One region of the Methylotenera sp. L2L1 genome, then DNA from elsewhere that is predicted to be linked to it. Evidence: predicted binding sites of a transcription regulator. Region 1 holds the regulator's gene; each other region holds the start of a gene.
The links. The regulator FliA, encoded in region 1, starts transcription of late flagellar genes. The targets are predictions, from matches to a motif close to CTAAAGTTNNCNNAAANNNTGCCGATANNA.
Positions count from the first base shown of each region.

Region 2: a site for FliA is predicted at 3,545-3,574, ahead of FG24_RS11770 (flagellar protein FlaG). Genes of this name have one in related genera too.
Region 3: a site for FliA is predicted at 3,648-3,677, ahead of flgM (flagellar biosynthesis anti-sigma factor FlgM). Genes of this name have one in related genera too.

Region 1 covers NZ_JQMG01000001.1:1,988,682-1,994,050, reverse strand. Annotated here, with positions in the region: gene flhF (flagellar biosynthesis protein FlhF) at 1-823, shown strand, start outside; gene FG24_RS09435 (MinD/ParA family ATP-binding protein) at 826-1,665, shown strand; gene FG24_RS09430 (RNA polymerase sigma factor FliA) at 1,680-2,414, shown strand; gene FG24_RS09425 (flagellar motor protein) at 2,396-3,145, shown strand; gene motD (flagellar motor protein MotD) at 3,171-4,028, shown strand; gene FG24_RS09415 (PepSY domain-containing protein) at 4,170-4,697, opposite strand; gene typA (translational GTPase TypA) at 4,961-5,369, opposite strand, start outside.
Region 2 covers NZ_JQMG01000001.1:2,500,200-2,505,568, reverse strand. Annotated here, with positions in the region: gene FG24_RS11780 (ABC transporter ATP-binding protein) at 1-1,507, shown strand, start outside; gene FG24_RS12690 (DUF1348 family protein) at 1,604-1,729, shown strand; gene FG24_RS11775 (hypothetical protein) at 1,874-2,401, opposite strand; partial or broken gene FG24_RS12590 (DUF1348 family protein) at 2,770-2,853, shown strand; gene FG24_RS11770 (flagellar protein FlaG) at 3,089-3,469, opposite strand; gene FG24_RS11765 (PLP-dependent aminotransferase family protein) at 3,901-5,331, shown strand.
Region 3 covers NZ_JQMG01000001.1:2,344,666-2,350,034, forward strand. Annotated here, with positions in the region: gene FG24_RS11090 (ABC-F family ATPase) at 1-565, shown strand, start outside; gene recQ (DNA helicase RecQ) at 611-2,479, shown strand; gene FG24_RS11100 (flagella synthesis protein FlgN) at 2,772-3,245, opposite strand; gene flgM (flagellar biosynthesis anti-sigma factor FlgM) at 3,254-3,592, opposite strand; gene flgA (flagellar basal body P-ring formation chaperone FlgA) at 3,751-4,485, opposite strand; gene flgB (flagellar basal body rod protein FlgB) at 4,797-5,204, shown strand; gene flgC (flagellar basal body rod protein FlgC) at 5,285-5,369, shown strand, end outside.

The DNA of each region.
Region 1 (5,369 bases):
TAGTCCTGCATTATCAAGATATTTAGCAGAAAAACTACCTGAGAATTTAGATAGCAAAAAAGCAAATGCCTGGGTGAAGTACATCCTAGGTAAAAATCTGCATACCATCGAGAATGAAACCGAGGTGTTAGACCAAGGCGGTGTGTTTGCCTTAATTGGCCCTACCGGTGTAGGCAAAACCACAACGACAGCCAAGCTTGCAGCGCGTTACGTCATGAAACACGGCACACAAAACCTAGGGCTAATTACAACGGATGCATACCGGGTCGGCGGTCACGAACAACTCAGAATATATGGCAAGATTTTAGGTGTCATGGTTTATGCTGTTAAAGATGAAACAGACCTTGCTATTGCACTCAATGAACTGAAAAACAAACACACCATTCTGATTGACACCGTGGGTGTAAGCCAGCGTGACCGTATGGTAACGGAACAAATTGCACTGCTTTCGAGCAGCAAAACACCTATAAAAAAATTACTGTGCTTAAACGCGACTAATACTGGTGAAACGCTCACCGATGTTATTCAAGCCTACAAAGGGAAAGGTCTTGATGGCTGCATCATCACTAAACTAGATGAAGCTGCCACTATCGGCAATGCGCTTGATGTCATTATTCGTGAAAAATTAAAGCTTTACTACACCGCTAATGGACAGCGTGTTCCTGAGGATATCAACTTAGCAAATAAAATAGAGTTGATTCATTTGGCATTGAACTTAAAGTCGCCTGCAAATCGTCCGTTTCAATTCTTAACTGAAGAATTGCCATTTGTCATGGGACAAGCCAGTAGCACTGGAAACATCTCTCAACTAGCGGAGATTTAACCATGTCAAACTTCAATAATAGCGTCATGCATAACGATCAAGCTGCAGGATTAAGACGTATTATGGCAAAACCAAAGCCTAGAGTTGTGTCTGTTTTATCCGCCTTACCCTCACAAACACAACCGCGTCTAATCACAAACCTAGCAACTTCTATCGCGAATCAAGGCAGCGATGTGCTCGTCATGCACGCATCAGAGCATACGCTTGAACAAAGCTATGAGTTAGATCAGTCCCCTTCACTTCTAGATGTTATTCAAGAAAAACATATCTTACAGCAAGCAATTAAATCAACTAGCCATGGCTTTTTAAGCGTTAAATTAATGCAAAAGCAGCTATTAGCTAATGCAAATGACAACCATACCACTAGTCAGCTTAATCTGCTTTTCAACCAATTGGCCCAGCAATACGACATGGTGTTAGTGGACACAATGCTCAACAAAGCTAACACGCTGCCTTTACACAAACTCAACGAAAGTGAGATTATTATTCAGCTCTCACGCAAGCCTGAGTCTATTACCCAAGCGTATTCACTGATTAAACAAGTATGCGGTGAACTTGGTAGACGTTCTTTTGGTATCATTGTAGATGATTCAACAGACGCACAGGCGCAAGTAGTATTCCGCAATATATCGCAAGTAGCAAAACGCTTTATGCAAATTGAATTAGATTTTTTTGGTGCAATTCCTGCTGACAGTCATTTAAACCGCGCTTCCAAATTAGGACGCTCAGTCATTGACGCATTTCCGCTTGCTATCGCATCCACTGCATTAAAGCAAATTGCACAACGCTTAGATGACAAGCATGATAATATTTTTAACAATAAACAGGCATCATACAACTAAGCTAAAGACGATTTATGTACACAGCGCATGGGAAAAAAGATCAAAAAGACGTTTTGCTGGATCAGCATGCTATCTTAGTTAAAAAACTCGCTTATCAATTAAAAGCCAAGCTTCCACCTAGTGTAGAGCTTGATGATTTGATTCAAGCTGGCATGATGGGTCTGCTAGATGCGGTTAATCGTTATGAAGACACCCACGGCGCACAATTTGAAACATATGCCGCACAAAGAATCAGAGGCGCCATGCTGGATGAGCTACGCAGTTCAGATTGGTTGCCACGTAGCATCCGTAAAAACATGCGTGATGTTGAACATGCCATTAGCCAATTAGAACAGCAACTTGGCCAACCCCCTACTGAAAATGATGTTGCTAAAAAACTGAATTTATCTCTCGCTGAATACCACGAAATGCTTGGTGACTGTAGCGGACACCAACTGGTTTACTATGAAGACTTTCACGAAGCAGAGAGTGGAGAACATTTCTTAGATCGCTTTCAGTCTGACCACGACAGTGACCCCATTAAAGGCTTGCTCATCGGTGACTTCAGAGATGCACTGATTGCTGCGATAGATTCGCTACCTGAGCGAGAAAAAATCTTGCTGGGTTTATACTACGAACAAGAGTTAAACTTAAAAGAAATTGGTGCGGTAATGAGCGTTTCAGAATCCCGTGTATGTCAATTACATAGTCAGGCAGTTGCAAGGCTACGTGCTAACTTAAGAGAGAAGTCATGGACTGGGGCAGCATAATCGGCCTAATCCTTGCTGTTGCAGGGATTATACTAGGGCAAAAACTTGAGGGCGGGAACGTTGGTTCGCTGTTGCAATATGCAGCTTTTCTTATCGTGATGTTCGGCACCTTTGGTGCGGTACTTGTACAAACACCAGCCAAAACCTTCATTCAAGGCTTAAAAATGCTAAAAAAAGTATTTAAAAAGCCAGTTGATGACAAGAAAGAGCTTTTCAAACGCATTTTGGTCTGGAGCAATTTTGCACGTAAAGAAGGTATTTTCATGCTGGAGCCTTTCTTAAAAAGGGAAACTGATCCCTTTATTATTAAAGGCATGCGCTTGATGATTGATGGTACTCCTCCAGAAAAAATTCGCGAGATATGTGCGATTGACATCTATTTCCATGAGGTTCAAATGCGTAGTGCTGCGAAAATTTGGGACGCAGCTGGCGGCTATGCGCCGACTGTGGGGATTTTGGGCGCGGTACTTGGCCTAATTCATGTGATGGAGAATTTATCCGACCCAAGCAAGCTAGGTAGCGGTATCGCTGTCGCATTTGTGGCCACTATTTATGGCGTTGGCTTTGCCAATTTGATATTTTTGCCTATTGCAAACAAGTTAAAAACACACATTCAAGCAGAATTAAAAACACGTGAAATGTTACTCAACGCATGGGTGTCTATTGCCAATGGCGATCACCCTAGAATTGTTGAGGAACGCTTAGACAGCTACCTAGACAAACCACACTAGTCGCCAATTAACTTAATTATAAACTATGTCGAAACTCATCCGTAAAAGAGTAGAAGAGGATCAAGATAACCATGAGCGATGGTTAGTCTCTTATGCTGACTTTATTACGCTTTTATTCGCATTTTTCGTCGTCATGTACTCTATTTCTTCCGTAGAAATAGGTAAATACAAACAACTCACTAACTCTATCGGCACGGCTTTTAGCGGTAATGGTAGCTCTGGTGTCAACCAAACAAGTACAGAAAAAGGCCTAGGCGCGCGAGGCGTCACGGAAACTAACACCACATCAATCATCAAACCACTTCCACTAAGCCATTTATATACAGAAAAAATGCGCAGAGAGCGTGATTCCATGGCCAAAACTGGGGCTGAGGTATCTAACAAACTGGCACCAATGATTGCAGAGGGTAAGATTCAAGTCATACAGACTAGCCGTGGTATCCGTATTGATATACAAGATAACTTGTTATTTAGTGCCGGTTCTGCTGATTTATCAATGGCGGCCAATGCAATCATTAGCGAAATTGTTCCGTTAATTAAAAATAATCAACGAAAAATACAGGTAGAAGGTCACACAGACAACACACCTATTCATAACACTACGTTCTTCTCTAACTGGGAACTTTCTGCAGTGCGCGCCAGCAGTGTTGTGAGACTGCTAAGCACTTTAGGTATCAGCGAACAGCGCTTAAGTGCAACTGGTCTAGGCGCATCACAACCGATTAGCGAAAACGAAACAGAAACAGGTCGTGCAAAAAACAGACGTGTATCTATCATCATTACCTATGAAGTACCTACGCAAGAGGACACCTCCAATGTGATTGTGCCTCAGGCATCTGCCCTAGCACCTAAAGCGCAAACAGTACCGAAAGCTCCCAATTAGAGTCGATATCGCGGCTGTTTAATACAACGTACGTGGTTTAATACAATGTATGTGTAGTTTGATTGCTTTGCTAACACCAAAATTGCTAGCATCAAAAAATAAAAGCCAGCAAATGCTGGCTTTTATTTTATACAAAATCTATTACTCTTTACCGATTTGGTATTCTTCGTAGCTCACTTCAACAATCTTACCAGTAGTCGCATCAACTTCTACTTTAATTTCTTCTTTATCAGCTTCTAAAATATCAAACTCATAAGATGCTTTGCCGTCTGACTCAAGCTCATACTCTGTCTCTACCACAGTGCCAGGATGTGCAGCCAGTGCTGTTGCTTTAGCATCAGCCTCGCTTACTTTAGCAAGCACTTTGAATCTAGCATCATCAGCCTTAACTTCTTCCTCAACCTCTGTTACTTTACCAGTTTTAGCATTGCACTCAACATCCCATGCCTTACCATCTGCAGTTTCGATATCAAACTCATAAACACCCACTTTTTTCTCAGACTTGAACTCTGTCTTTACAATCGTGCCTTCGTGCTTAGTTAATGCTGCTTTTACGCACTTTCCTAAACTATCATAAGCTTTTGGTTTGATAGTGTCATGGCCAGCGATAGCAGAGTTTGCAAAAAATACAGCTGCAACTAAAGTAGATCCTAAAGATAAACGAAACATAATTAACTCCTATTATTGTTAGTAAAGTAAAAATAAGTACCTAAGTAAAACCATTACAATTATTAAATTTTACCAAACAAGCGCTAAGCATTTGATTGATTTACAAAACTATTACATTTTTGGCTGTAAACAGCCAAAATCAAGCACCAATCCATCCAAAATGTAACATTCAATGTCATTTCTAACGTGATTGCAGATCAAGTCAGATGAACAAACAATAAAAAACCCAGCACTAGGCTGGGTTTCAATACATCAACTAATAATTAGTCTTTTGATGCACGTTTACGCTCATGCTCAAGCAAGTAACGTTTACGGATACGAATCGTTTTAGGGGTAATTTCCACCAACTCGTCATCATCAATAAACTCAACTGCTGATTCTAAAGATAATGCAATTGGCGTAATCAAACGTACAGCCTCATCAGTACCTGATGAACGAATGTTAGTCAGCTGCTTACCTTTAATCGGGTTCACGATCAAATCGTTATCACGGCTGTGAATACCAATCACCATACCTTCATACAACTTGTCACCTGGTACTGAGAACATTTTACCGCGGTCTTGCAACTTCCAAAGCGCGTAAGCCACAGCCTCGCCATTTTCAGCTGAAATCAACACGCCATTACGACGGCCTGGCATATCAGCTTTAACTGGAGCATATTCATCAAACACA
Region 2 (5,369 bases), 510 kb from region 1:
AACTCTAGCAGGGAATTTCCCAATGCGTTTACGTTGGAACTTTCATCGTTTAATGCTCGGCCAAAGCATGAGTTTTTACCAAGATGAATTTGCTGGTCGTGTTTCTGCAAAAGTGATGCAAACAGCATTAGCGGTGCGTGATGTCTGGTTTATTGTTGCGGATATCTTGGTGTTTGTGGTGATTTACTTTGTCACCATGGTGGCGGTCGTCGGGCACTTTAATGTAGTAGTAGTTCTGCCATTTTTGGTATGGGTGGTCTGTTATGTGATTTCACTCAGCTACTTTGTGCCACGCTTAGCTAAAGTTTCACAAAATCAGGCAGACGCACGCTCGTTAATGACTGGGCGCATCACTGACGCATATACCAATATCAGTACAGTTAAGTTGTTTTCACATGCAGGGCGTGAAGCCTATTATGCGAAGTCTGCCATGAGTGAATTTTTAGGCACTGTGCACAAACAAATGCGTTATGTGTCGGGTGTGGAATTTACCAATCATATTCTGAATATGCTATTGGTGATTGCAACTTCGGGTGTTGCATTATGGTTGTGGACGAAGAGCGAGGTCAGTGTCGGTGGTGTTGCTGCCGCAACGGCCATGGCATTGCGCCTCAACGGTATTTCACATTGGGTGATGTGGGAGCTTACTTCACTTTATGAGCATATAGGCACAGCACAGGATGGCGTTAATACGCTTTCATTAACGCAACAGATTGTCGATAAGCCCGATGCAAAACCTTTAAAAATCAGCATGGGTGAAATCGTATTTGATCAGGTAGATTTTGCGTATGGTATGCAGAAGTCAGTATTGAGAACGCTGAATCTAACCATTAAGCCAGGCGAAAAAGTGGGCTTGGTCGGGCGTTCTGGTGCTGGTAAATCTACCATTGTTAATTTGTTACTACGTTTCTATGATGTGGAACATGGTCGCGTATTGATTGATGGGCAAGACGTACGCGATGTAACGCAAAATAGCTTGCGTAGCCAAATTGCGATGGTGACACAAGATACATCGTTACTACATCGCAGTGTGCGCGATAACATCTTATATGGGCGTCCAAACGCGACAGAACAAGAGATGATCAATGCGGCTAACCGCGCAGAGGCACATGAGTTTATTTTAGGCTTGCGTGATGCCAAAGGGCGTACGGGATACGATGCACACGTAGGCGAGCGTGGTGTGAAACTTTCAGGCGGCCAACGCCAGCGTATTGCAATTGCCCGCGTGATATTGAAAGATGCGCCAATTTTGCTATTAGATGAAGCGACCAGCGCACTGGATTCTGAAGTAGAGCAGGCGATTCAAGCCAGTTTGTATGATTTGATGCAAGGGAAAACTGTTGTGGCCATTGCGCATCGCTTATCGACCATTGCCGCGATGGATAGGCTGATTGTGTTGGATGAGGGTCGAATTGTAGAAGAGGGTGACCATCAAGCGCTAATTAAGCAAGGCGGCCTCTATGCGACCTTATGGGCACATCAGAGTGGTGGTTTCCTAGGAGAGTAATTGGGTGAGTAAGATTTTTGGTAAATATTCCGGCAGTAATTTTATTGTTAGTTTTTAATAATACTTAATGTTCGGAGCTAAATATGTCTGTAACAAATGAAGTTAGACCACTCTTGCCACCATTTAGCCCGCGAAACAGCCATACAGAAAGTACGTTTAGCAGAGGATGGGTGGGGTAGCTGCGACCTGCAACCTGTATCACTTGTTTACACTCCAGAGTGAAAGTGACCATGAGAAAATTGTACGAGTTTCGCACGTTCAGAATCAAGAAAGTCGCGCTATATCCATGTACTTGGGTGACTTCCTGAGCCGAAACTACCGCACAGGCTCTATTGGATAAGCAAATGATTTATTCTAGCCAGCCGCTTATGCTTTTGGTGTTTCATCAACCACCATGCGTGAGCGCACCCGAGCCCAGTCCATGTCCCGCACCATTTCATTGAGGCCGCGCGCTGTCACTGATGGAAGGGCCGAGTCTGGGATGTTGGACGATGGCGAAACTTTCGGCTGCACAAAATTGCTATAGATTACTTTGCCTGAGATTGCTTGCATTAGTTCATCAAGGCGGGTTTTCGCCAAAGCTAAGCCTTGACCATTCTCGCTCAGCTTAAGGCCGGGTATATTCTGCTGGGTGGTCGTTATGCCAGAATCATAAACCGTCGCTAGCACTTTACCCTCTGACACCACTTGCGCATAGATCTGATCGGGATGCTGATTGGCGTAGCGCGCGCCAGCGGCCTCGCGCAGCGCCGTCTGCTCGTCGTGCAGTTTAAGTTCCTCAATCTGAGCTGGTGTGGCTGAAATAACAAAGTTCGGATTCTTCTTCGCCAGTTCGGCAATGGAAATGACCGTACCTTGCACGCGGTAAGGGTTGGCGGAATCTATGCGGGACATATTGGTCTGCTCCAGTGGTAGGTAATACCGTTAAATTAGTCCTGTTAAAGGATTGCTGGGAAGGAAAAATAACCTGCCACGCCACATCCGGTAATCCAGCCTAGTTTATACTAGTTTGTTCCGGAACCTGAAGCCATTTCAATCCTCAATATCTAGACGTTAAATAAAAGGCCTCTATAAAGATCTCTATATGGAACACTTCATTACTTAATCGAAAAATAATTGTGTTGCGATATATTGCAATGTTGATACATAGCGCGTCAACATGAATTTTATTTGAAGTGAATGGTCGCCGCTCACTACTTATTTAGAAGTTTTAAGTGCGAAGTTAAGTATTTAATTAGCCATAGCGTGGCTTGCTAGCCTATTTTGTGAAAGGGCGTGAGCCAATTGTTGAGTTTTTAACTCGGACATGGGTACGTGAATTGGAGTATCGCTTAATCAAAGAAATATGAGCATTTGACCAAACCATATCGCAGTACGATTTGCCTATGAGTGGCATAATGATTTAGATATTGTTATACCAATAATCGTGGTTATTCACTAAAATCTTGGTTATTAACAACGGATAATATGAATTTATATTACGGGCGGAGCATTTGCAATCAATATTGTGGCAATATGCAAATGCTCATTTCATAGGCGCTATACAAACAACGCGCCTAATGTCATGAAGTGAAAAGCTTCTTAAGCGCGTTCTCTTACTACTAAGCCTTGCAATCTGCCTAGCGTTTTTGAGAAGGCTAACACCTCTTCATTAGGAATTTGTCTGATCGTTTTTTGCGTGGCTGTATCAATGACTTTTACAATCATGCGTCCAGCTTCTTCATCCATGGAGAACTGAACTGTTTGTAATGCAGGTGCCACTAGCTCATTCAGTTTGTTCACTGCGGCAGTCAACATTGCTTTATTGGCTTCAGTTGAAGTTCTGTTTTCCGTTGTTTCTGCAGATTTTAGTGCTGAGCGATTAGCGTTAGCAGCCTGAGCAACTGATTTGGCATCGGTTGTTTGTTGCGTGCTGATTGGCATTTTTATGCCGCCGTAAGCATCTAGTGGAGAGTTGAACATGTTAGCCCTTAAAAATCGTGTCTTAAATTGTTATTGGTTAATAAATTAAGTTAAATCTTGCCGTATCTCATAGGTCTTTATCGGCAGCAAATTTAGATAATTTAGGGCTAGTATCAAAAATAATTGAAAATAATTTAATATTTTTATAAGTTATTAATTTATTCAATCACTTACACTGATTATTTTTTTAATATTTTTTATATTATTCTGAGATTTTTGGATTAAAACATCACATATCTATCTCGGTATCTAAATTATTCACCATTAAAACTACTATTTAAGCTTACTCTCTAAGTCTTTCATTATTGATTTATTCGTTTAATTCTAAGTATTCATATATCAATGATAAGAATCAGGTGTTATGCGTGGGTAGTATTTTTCTGTGCATAAGGTAGCATTCTGTTTGTACACATTAAGATAATCGGAACGTTATGAAGCTTTATGAGCAACTTGCTAATTCTATTGCTCAATCGATTCAGGAGGGTGTGCTTTGCCGTGGAGATAAGCTTCCTTCAGTGCGCCAAGCCAGTGCAAGTCGTAGCGTCAGTCCTGCCACTGTATTAGAGGCTTATTATCTTTTAGAAGCGCGAGGCTTGATTACTGCGCGTGAGCGCTCCGGTTATTTTGTGACGAGCGGTACTGTCAGTATCCCATCTTCGCCAGCGCCAGCTACTCTCAATCAATTAGAGTCAACGCAAGTGGATGTCAGCGAACTTGTATTTGAAGTGCTGGAATCTATTCGGCTCAAAAGTGTTGTGCCTTTGGGGTCAGCGTTTCCTAGCCCGTTATTATTTCCCAGGGCTAGTCTAGCCAAGACCATGGCGTCAAGTGTTCAGATTATGGATCCTTGGGCAAGTGTTGATAATTTAAGTGCTGGTGATATTAATCTTAGACGCCAGATAGCATTGCGCTACATGATTGATGGTCTGCATGTGACAACTGATGATATTGTTGTCACTAATGGTGCTTTGGAAGCATTGAATCTATGTTTGATGGCGGTTACCCGCCCTGGTGATACTGTTCTCATCGAATCCCCCACTTTTTATGCAGCTTTGCAATCCATAGAGCGTATTGGTTTGCGCGCTGTCGAGATTCCTAGTCACCCTAAAGATGGCATTGATTTAGCCGCCATGGAGCGTGCTATTCAGCAGCATCAGCCTAAAGCCTGCTGGTTGATGACTAATTTTCAGAATCCGTTGGGAAGTTTGCTCTCGAATGAGAAGAAGCAGGTATTGGTGGCGCTTATCACGCAATACCAAATCCCCTTGATTGAGGATGATGTTTATGGCGAGTTATACTTTGGTGATAAACGTCCGATGCCAGCCAAGGCGTTTGATACAGAAGGCTTGGTGATGCATTGCTCGTCATTTTCTAAATGCCTTGCGCCGGGCTATCGAGTGGGGTGGGTTGCCCCTGGCAGATATGCCAAAGCATTAGCGCGGCTGAAGTTAACCACAACCATCTCTGCATCTGTGCCGGCACAGGTGGCAATTGCCAAGTATCTGCAAAAAGGTGGATATGACAAGCATTTACGCAATTTGCGCCATACCTTATTGGTGAATCAAATCAAGTTTGTAGAAGCCATTGAGCGCTATTTCCCGGAAGGAACGTGTTTGACGTTACCGCAAGGTGGATATTTCTTATGGGTGAAACTGCCAGATGATGTGAATGCGCTTGAACTGCATAAGCTCGCACTGAGTAATGGTATTAGTATTGCGCCTGGCCCTATATTTTCTGCACAGCGTCACTTCACCAGCTATGTTCGCCTGAATTACGGACATATTTGGGATGCGCGTATCGAGGCGGCATTGTCAACGCTAGGTACTTTAGTATTCGGGATGATGAGCTCATCATCGACATAGTGCCACAGCTCATCTGTTATGCTTTTTTTATCTGCATC
Region 3 (5,369 bases), 360 kb from region 1:
AGCAGGCGAAAAAGTGGCCATTATTGGTGAAAACGGTATTGGTAAAACCACATTTTTACGTTGTCTAGCTGGTGATTTAGAACCCAAACATGGCGAAGTAAAATGGGCCGAGAAAGCAAAAATCGGCTATTTTGCACAAGACCATGAATACGAGTTTGAAGATGGTGATGAACTGTTTGAATGGATGAGCAAGTTTACCCAGCAAGGCGATGATGACCAAACCGTGCGCAGTATGCTCGGCCGCCTACTGTTCTCTGGCGACGACATAAAGAAATCAGTCAAAGTACTTTCTGGTGGTGAAAAAGGCCGTATGTTGTATGGCAAACTCATGCTTGCAAAAACAAATGTATTGCTCATGGATGAACCGACCAACCATATGGACATGGAATCTATCGAGGCGCTAAATACCGCGCTTGATAAATACAAAGGCACCCTATTCTTTGTAAGCCATGACCGTGAATTTGTAAGTTCGATTGCCACGCGCATCATCGAAATTAAAGCAAATGGCATTGTAGACTTTACTGGCAACTATGAAGACTACTTATTAAGCCAAGGTGTTGAATAAGCACTTAGCTCAAGCAAGCATCGCACAATGGCCGGCTCAGTTTAATTGTTAAACTCATCTGTTCGTCATATAACTGCGCACGCCTGCTTACAGGATGTGTTTGGTTACACAACCTTTCGTGGTGAGCAACAAGAAATTGTTGAACACATGGTCGAGGGTGGCGATGCGCTTGTTCTGATGTCGACAGGTGGTGGCAAATCATTGTGCTATCAACTGCCGGCATTATTACGCAAAGGCGTGGGGGTTGTAGTATCACCACTCATTGCCCTGATGCAAGACCAAGTCGATGCACTTCAGCAACTTGGTGTAAAAGCTGCATTTTTAAACTCTAGTCTCAATGCAGAGCAATTTAGTGTCATCACTGCAGCGCTACTACGTGGTGAACTGCAAGTGTTGTACGTTGCGCCTGAACGTTTACTCATGCCAAACTTCCTTACGCTACTAGAGCAAATTGAGGACAGTATCGGCATTGCGCTATTTGCCATTGATGAAGCACATTGCGTTTCTCAATGGGGTCATGATTTTAGGCCAGAATATCGCAAACTTACGGTGCTGCATGAGCGCTTCCCGCGCGTACCTAGAATCGCACTCACGGCGACTGCTGATGCCCCCACCAGAGCAGAAATCATAGAACGACTGACACTGGAAAAAGCGCGTCAGTTTATCTCCAGTTTCGATCGCCCTAATATTAAATATCGGGTGCTACCTAAAGCAAATGCACGCCAGCAACTAGAGGCATTTATTGAATCTGAACACCCTAATGATGCTGGCATTATTTACTGCTTATCACGCCGCAAAGTAGAAGATACAGCCGAGTGGCTAAAGTCAAAAGGATGGGATGCTTTACCCTACCATGCAGGGCTTGATGCAACAATACGTAACACCCACCAAAGACGATTTTTACGCGAAGAAGGTGTAATTATGGTCGCCACGGTTGCATTTGGCATGGGCATTGATAAGCCTAACGTACGCTTCGTTGCACATCTGGATTTACCAAAAAGCATGGAAGGCTACTACCAAGAAACTGGTCGTGCAGGCCGAGATGGCTTACCAGCCAACGCTTGGATGACCTATGGTCTGGGTGACGTAGTCAACATGAAACAAATGCTGGAAAACAGCGATGCCTCTCCTGAACGTCAACATGTAGAACGCCAGAAATTGGATGCACTACTCGGTTTCTGCGAATCAACTGCATGCAGACACCAAACCATATTGCACTATTTTGGAGAACAACACCCAGGCGACTGTGGGCAATGTGATAATTGCCTGACACCTACAGACAATTGGGATGGAACCCAAGCGTCACAAATGGCACTGTCATGTGTATATCGTACAGGTCAAAGATTCGGCGTAGTACATCTGATTGACGTACTACTTGGGAAACTAACACCTAAAGTTGAACAATTTAACCATCAAGAACTAAGTACGTTTGGTATTGGAAAGACTTTATCACAAGCACAATGGAGTAGCGTCTTTAGGCAACTAGTTGCAAATGGATACTTAGAGACTGACATGGATGCGTTTGGTGGACTACGTCTCAGTGAAACCGCTCGCCCTATTTTACGTGGTGAAGTAAGCGTATGGCTACGCCAAGACCATGAAGTTACCAAACGTGTGAGCAAGGTTGAGCGTGGTGCACAGGTTAAAGAAGCCTATGCTGGTGTTGCAGATGATCCATTGTGGCAAGCACTAAAGGCTAAACGCACTGAACTTGCAAAAGAACAAGGTGTACCACCCTACCTGATTTTCCATGACAGCACACTGCTTGAAATTCTTAACCATCACCCAAGCAGCCTCACTGAAATGGGTAAGATTAGCGGCGTAGGCCAAGCAAAACTGACACGATACGGCGACGCATTTTTGCAAGTGTTAGAAGAGCAAGCAAGCGGCGTTGATTACTCATCGTACCAATAAACCTAGCACCTACCAGAACCAGTTGATGCTTGGCAAGCCTAACAACACCTCTCATCGACCATCACACTAGCACCGAAAAACAGCTGCAGTCACGCACTAGATACTTCGATTATCAACATGCATAGGCGCACAGGCACGACTACTCAAAAAAAACCATTTCAGACCAAGCCTGTAAATAGCTAAATACTAGCCAACTATGAACTATTTAAGGGAAAGGCCGCGAGGCTAGAAAATGCCTGATGTTAGAGAGTGTAAGCAGCAAGACTGCCTAATTTGAAGCGATATGAAACTGCTAAACAATCAAACCAGAACGGGAAGGTCCTTTTGACTTAGCTTGGCCATCTGGGCCATACACTGAGTTTGCATCATTATTACCCTGCAAGTGATTCAGTAGCTCTTGGTTACGATTAAAATGCTTACTAATTAAAGTGCCATTTAATCGATTAAGCTCTTTTGCTTGTGCAAGAGATTTTTGGAAATTAACCCAAGCGGTCGTGATATCTTTTTTTGCCTGCTTTTCAACCCAATCACTCATGCCAGACTCATTGGATGTAAAACCGTGCGCTTGTAATAACTGATAGCGTGCTTTCGCTGCGAGATTCAAGCGCTGCAGCAACAATGACTTTTCTTCCAGAATTGCTTCTATTGCATCAACATCCGCTTTTACCAAATGCGCTTGTTCACGCTCGAGCAACGCAATCAACTCTGCTACTAATAAAGCATCTTGTGCAAAAGTGACAGGTTGATTGGAAGATGTGTTAGCCATGATGATAATTAAGCAAAACGACTTGTTAGTAAATCTTTCACGGTTTCAATTAAACCATCAGCAACTTTTTCTGAGCTGACAGAAAACTGACCACCAGCGATAGCTGATTTAATGGCTTCAACCTTCTCAGCATCATAAACATTACTTGCTTTTACTTTGGTTTCTAAAGTTTGTAACTTAGCTGATAGTGGTGACAAAGTCACATTACCAGAAGATTTCTCACCTGATTGAGATTTCCCTGCTTTTTGCTTAACCTCAGCCTCAATCTTAGCCGCATTCGCTTTTTCGACACTTGCTTTATCAAGACCCAAGCCAGCGGTGTTTTTAATTGTCTCATTGATTTTCATGGCATTTCATCCTTTTTGCTTAACCTGCTTATACGTATACACGCATCCTTAATGCAGATATCGGCATAGTTTAAGCGAACTTTAGCTTTTTTTCTAAAAATAAACAATGTTTATCAATAATTTAAACTAACTATGTCGCTATCACTAAACATTAGCAGCTAAAAAACAACTTCCACTTGACCACCTTGGCGCGCAATGCCGCTCACCACCTGGCCATTAGCCACTTTAACTTGCACAACTTGCCCTTCATTCGCCTTGGTCATGGCTTTACCTTCAGCAGAGACACGGAAGCCTTTACCAGCTGAAGTAATCATCACAGTCTGCCCTTGTTGCACAACAGGTGAAACCTTTAACATTTCTTGCCTAAGCACAGTACCGGCATTCATCGAAATATTCACAATGCGTCCAAGTGCTTGTGCCATATCAGTGAAAATTCCAGCTGGCAACTGCGTCAAATCACCGGTTTGAAACAACAAGTCCTCATGCGTCACAACCCTACCCTGCGCTAATGGTGCAGCAGCAACCAAATACTGCGCAACCACGCTAACAGTGGCTTGCACATAAATTGTCCAGGCACTAGGTGTGTTACAGCGTACACCAACACTAGTTTTACCCCATGCACGGCTGCCTGAAGGTAAAAACACCTGCAAATCTTGGCACTGCACCAACTTTAAATTCGGATCAATAGCCCCTGCCTGCACAGCTACCTTACCAGGATAGCCTACTGTTTGCGTTTGCAGAAACTCCGCTACTTTCACTTTAACTAATGACAAATCTTGTTTAGGATATTGCTTATTTAAGCTAGCTTGATTGGTTGCAGCATTTGAAGCATAGCTACTGCCAAGCATTAAAGTAGCCATTAACACCATAAAGCTCAGCCGACCACTCTCCATACATGATTTCAATCTTATATTTACAAGCAATTTCAATGGTAAATGATACATAAAACAGGACATGTCGAATTCCAATGCAGTCTACAAAGATTCAACGTGCATTCTACGGACACAGTTGTCTAGCAAAACTAAGAAAAGGGCAATAAATACCCCTCTTCTTATTCAATCAAAGATTGCGCCAAGCATTAGAATTACTTACAAGTGTGATATCGGCAATAAAAAGTTTTACTTAATGGTTTAAGTTTAAATTACTTAGTGTGATTTTTTAAGAAAACCCTGAAAACTTAAGCAGTTAGCAAAAGGAAATAAACATGATTAATAAATTAGATGCAGCGTTAAGTTTTCACCAAAACGCACTAAGAGTACGTGGTCAACGTCAAGAACTTATTGCCGCAAACATTGCCAATGCAGATACACCTCACTATAAAGCGCGTGATTTAGATTTCAATGCTGCGATGAAGAGTGCAATGGCAGGTGCATCTAATAAAGAAGCTTTTAATACCAGCAAAACTTCAGCCAAGCACCTAGATGGTAAACCTTCTAGCATTGGTGGCGACGCACTTTTTAGACCTGTCATTCAAGGCAGTGTAGATGGTAACACCGTGGATATGGATGTAGAGCGCAATCAATTTGCAGACAACGCAATCCGCTACGAGGCTAGCATCATCATGATTAACGGACAGCTCAAAAAAATGCTGTCAGCAATTCAGGGGCAGTAAATTAGCGCCAGTGTTTATAGTGTAAGTGTTTAGCAGTGCTGTAGTTGTGTAATTAGCAGGGAAATTTCAAGGAGAAGTCGATGTCATTATTTAACGTGTTTAATATTTCTGGTTCAGCAATGAGCGCACAAGCTCAACGTTTAAACACCGTCGCCAGCAATCTTG